Regions from separate parts of the Variovorax sp. Soil_C_12 genome, predicted to be linked through region 2. Evidence: predicted binding sites of a transcription regulator. Region 2 holds the regulator's gene; the other holds the start of a gene.
The links. Region 2 encodes sigma-54, which starts transcription at its own class of promoters, with help from an activator protein. Its sites were predicted from a motif close to TGGCANGNAANCTGCTTT; they were not measured.

Region 1 (2,195 bases), on a different contig from region 2:
CGGTCTTCGGATCGATCGCGCGCAGCGCGCCGATGTAGTCCTCGTTGAGCGGCTTGATGGTGAAGCCGGCACCGAGGTACGCCGCGCCCTTCTTGTAGGCCACCGGTTCGTTCCAGATCTCCATGCCCCATTCGTTGGCGGGCACGTAGAACATCTTCGTGTCGGGGCTGTAGGCCATCGGCATCTGGTTCTTGCCGCCGAGGAAGCCCGGCGCGGCGAAGACTGCACTGCCCTTCTTGCCATCGGCGCCGGCGGTCGGATCGCCGGGGCGGTTCTCGGCGATGAAGTTCGGGCGGCCGGTTTTCAGGTCGATGCTGCTGGCCCAGGTGATCTTCTTGACGAAGGGGAAGGCGTTGATGAGCTTGCCCGTGCTCGCGTCGTTCACATAGAAGAAGCCGTTGCGGTCCGCCTTGCCGCCGACGCGCTTGCCGTCCATGTCGAAGGTCACGAACTCGTTCACGCCGTCGAAGTCCCAGCTGTCGTTGGGCGTGCTTTGGTAGTGCCACTTGATCTGGCCGGTCTTCACGTCGATGGCCACGGTCGAGCAGGAGAACAGGTTGTCGCCCTCGCGCAGGTGGCTGTTCCAGGGGGCGGGGTTGCCGGTGCCGAAGTAGGCCAGCCCCGTCTTGGCGTCATAGGTGCCGCCGAGCCAGGTGGCGGCGCCGCCGGTCTTCCACAGGTCGCCCGGCCAGCTCTGGTTGATGGTGCCCGAGACGCCGCTCTCCTTGGCAGCGCCATCGGGGTCGTAGGTGTAGCCCATGTGGCCTTCGACGGTGGGACGCATCCACACCAGCCGCCCGGTCTTGGCATCGCGCGCCTCCACGCGGCCGACCACGCCGAACTCGCCGCCGGACACCCCGGTGAGGATCAGCCCATTGGCGATGATGGGCGCCGCGGTGGCCGAATAGCCGGCCTTGTAGTCGTCGATCTTCTCCTTCCACACCACGTCGCCGGTGTTCTGGTCGAGCGCCACGAGCTGCGCGTCCAGCGTGGCGAAGATCACCAGGTTGTCGTACAGCGCAGCACCGCGGTTGACCACGTCGCAGCAGGGCATGATGCCTTCAGGCAGGCGGTGCTCGTACTTCCACAGCTTCTCGCCGGTCTTGGCATCGAGCGCGAACAGGCGCGAATAGGAAGCCGTGACGAACATCTTGCCGTTGTGGATGACCGGCTGGGCCTCCTGTCCGCGCTGCTTCTCGCCGCCGAAGGAGAAGGCCCACACCGGCGCCAGCTTGCCGACGGTGGCCGTGTTGACCTGCTTGAGCGGCGAGTAGCGCTGCCCCTGGGTGTTCAATCCCCAGGTGAGGATGTTGCCGGTGGCGGTGGCTTCGTTCTCGATCATCTTGTCGGTGACGACGGCGTGGGCCGCGGAGGCGGCCAGGCCGGCGGAGATGAGAACGGTCAAGAGCTTCAGTTGCATGGGGTCGTCTCCTCGGGGGGTTGAAAAACGCGGGTCGGACACGTCCTGATGGCCGCGTCTTGCACGCCTTGATGGCAATGTCCGTGCCACGCGGCCAGCGGCGCCGGACGGCTGCCGAGGGCTTCAAATGGGTCAGCAAGTCGCGGGTTTTCCCGCTGCACTGCTCCACGTTTGAGCAGCCGGGCCGCCACGGTCCGTGGCATGCAGGCACACCCGTCACGGCCAAGTGCAAGGAGCTTGCTTCACATCAAGGAAACGGCGACCGACCCGCGCTACGCTCCGATTGCAGTTCCAAGCGGAACGCCAGGAGACAAAAGGAGATGTGGGATGTTCGCGGAGCAAAAAGCCACGGGCGCGCGGCCCGCAGGTTCTCTCATGCCAAGTCCTGACCTTTGTACCGAAGAGGAGGTCGTGCACCTGGTCCATGCCTTCTATTCGAAGGTACGCAAGGATCCGGTGCTGGCCCCGATCTTCGAATCGCACATCACCGACTGGGATCGACACCTGGCAAGGATCGTCGACTTCTGGTCGTCCGCCCTCAGGGGCACGGCCCGCTACAAGGGAGCGCCGATGCCCAAGCATGCGGCATTGCCGGGACTCACGCCCGAGCTGTTCCACCGCTGGCTCGCCCTCTTCCGCGAAACCACCCAGGCATTGGACAACGCAGCGCTGCAGCAGCGCGCCGACGATCTCGCGCATCGCATTGCCGGCAGCTTCTGGTATGGCTATCAGTTGCGGCATGGCGACCCACCCGCCGGCGGGCGGGCCGACTGAG
Region 2 (2,195 bases):
GAACGGCGACGGCCGGCCGATGCCCCTGTCGAAGCAGCGCACCGAGGAGCGCCTGAGCGAGCTGCTGCACGACCTGCGCGTCGACCACCTGCGCGATTCGCCGGCGCTGGCGCTGTCGGGCGGCGAGCGCCGCCGCGTCGAGATCGCGCGCGCGCTGGCCACCCAGCCCCGCTTCATCCTGCTGGACGAGCCCTTCGCCGGCATCGACCCGATCGCGGTGATCGAGATCCAGCGGATCATCAACTTCCTGAAGGAGCGCGGCATCGGCGTGCTCATCACCGACCACAACGTGCGCGAGACGCTGGGCATCTGCGATCACGCATTCATCATCAGCGACGGGCATGTGCTGGCACAAGGCACGCCCTCGGAGATCGTCGACAACGCCGAGGTCAGGCGCGTCTATCTCGGCGAGCACTTCCGGATGTAGAGATGAAGCAAGGGCTCTCGCTGCGGGTCTCGCAGCACTTGGCGCTCACGCCGCAACTGCAGCAGTCGATCCGGCTGCTCCAGCTGTCCACGCTCGAGCTGAGCCAGGAGGTCGAGCAGATGCTCGACGAGAACCCGTTCCTGGAGCGCACCGCCGACGAAGCCCCGCGCGAGGAGTTCGGGCTCGAATCCGCCGATGCGCCGGTGCGCGATGACGACCGCCAGGCCGAAGGCGAGAGCGACTTCGTCGCCGGGCCCGCCCCGGCCGCTGCCGACACTGCGCCGGCGTCCCCCGCCGACAGCGAGACGGCGGCAGCCGCCGATGCCCCCGAGAGCGAGCCCGACTGGGAAGGCGACGGCACGGTCGACCTGGCGCCGGACGACAGCGAATGGGGCGGCGATGCCCCCGCGCGCGCCAACAACCTCGGCAACGACGAGCGCCCCGATGCGACCGAGCTGGCCAGGAGCCAGGAGTCGCTGCAGTCCTTCCTGCACCGCCAGGCGCTGTCCTTGCGCCTGGAGGAGAACGACCGCGCCGCGCTGCGCTTCCTGATCGAGTCGCTCAACGACGACGGCTACCTCGAGGACTCGCTGCCGGCCCTGGCCTCGGGCCTGGCCGGCGACGACAACGACCAGTTCGACGAGCTGGTGCACCACTTCCAGGTCGCGCTGGGCCTGCTGCAGAGCCTGGAGCCGGTCGGCGTCGGCGCCCGCAGCCTGGCCGAGTGCCTCACCATCCAGCTGCGCGCCGAGCAGGAAAAGGACGACACCGAGGAAGAGGTGCAGGTGCGGCGGACTGCGATCGCGATCTGCAAGCACCCGATGGAGCTGCTCGCCAAGCGCGACTTCAAGCGCCTGGCCACGCTCACCCGCAGCAACGAAGAGGAGGTGCGCTCCGCCCTCCAGCTGATCGCCCGGCTGGAGCCCAAGCCCGGGCGCCGCTTCGTCGACGTCGAGCGCAACGTGGTCATCCCCGACGTGATCGTCACGCGCATCGGCCACGGCACCAGCGCCCGCTTCCGCGTCATGCTCAACCCCGAGGTCATGCCGCGGCTGCGCGTGCACGACATCTACGCCGGCGCGCTGAAGGCCCACAAGGGCGAGGGCAGCCAGGCGCTGTCGCAGCGGCTGCAGGAGGCGCGCTGGTTCATCAAGAACATCCAGCAGCGCTTCGACACCATCCTGCGCGTCTCCAACGCCATCGTGGAGCGGCAGAAGAACTACTTCGTCCACGGCGAGCTCGCCATGCGGCCGCTGGTGCTGCGCGAGATCGCCGACGAGCTCGGCCTGCACGAGTCCACCATCAGCCGCGTGACCACCGCCAAGTACATGGCCACGCCCTACGGCACGGTCGAGCTCAAGTACTTCTTCGGCTCGGCGCTGGGCACCGAGACCGGCGGCAACGCCTCCAGCACCGCGGTGCGCGCGCTGATCAAGCAGTTCGTGAGCGCCGAGGATGCGAAGCGGCCGCTGTCGGACAGCCAGGTCTCCGAGATGCTCAAGGAGCAGGGCATCGAGTGCGCGCGCCGCACCGTGGCCAAGTACCGTGAGGCGCTGCGCATCGCGCCGGCCAACCTGCGCAAGGCCCTGTAGCGATGAGCGCGCGCCCAAGCCTCTGGCCGCAGTGGATGCGTCTGGGCCTGGCGCTGATGGGGGTGCTCTTCCTGGCCAGCGGCTGTGCCATGCTGCCTGCCGAGTTCGAGCGCACGCCTTCGAAGGCGGTGCCGCTCTCCCCCGACACCACGCTGGGCCGCATCGCGAAAAGCGCC

Region 1: AC3A6X_RS07035 (PQQ-dependent methanol/ethanol family dehydrogenase) is a predicted target of sigma-54. The motif match lies at 1,492-1,509, and genes of this name have one in related genera.

The regions. Positions count from the first base shown of each region.
Region 1 is NZ_JBDGIO010000002.1:441,778-443,972, reverse strand. It holds gene AC3A6X_RS07035 (PQQ-dependent methanol/ethanol family dehydrogenase) at 1-1,420, opposite strand, end outside; gene AC3A6X_RS07030 (group III truncated hemoglobin) at 1,796-2,194, shown strand.
Region 2 is NZ_JBDGIO010000018.1:44,555-46,749, reverse strand. It holds gene lptB (LPS export ABC transporter ATP-binding protein) at 1-427, shown strand, start outside; gene AC3A6X_RS31500 (RNA polymerase factor sigma-54) at 430-2,019, shown strand; gene AC3A6X_RS31495 (phospholipase D family protein) at 2,055-2,195, shown strand, end outside.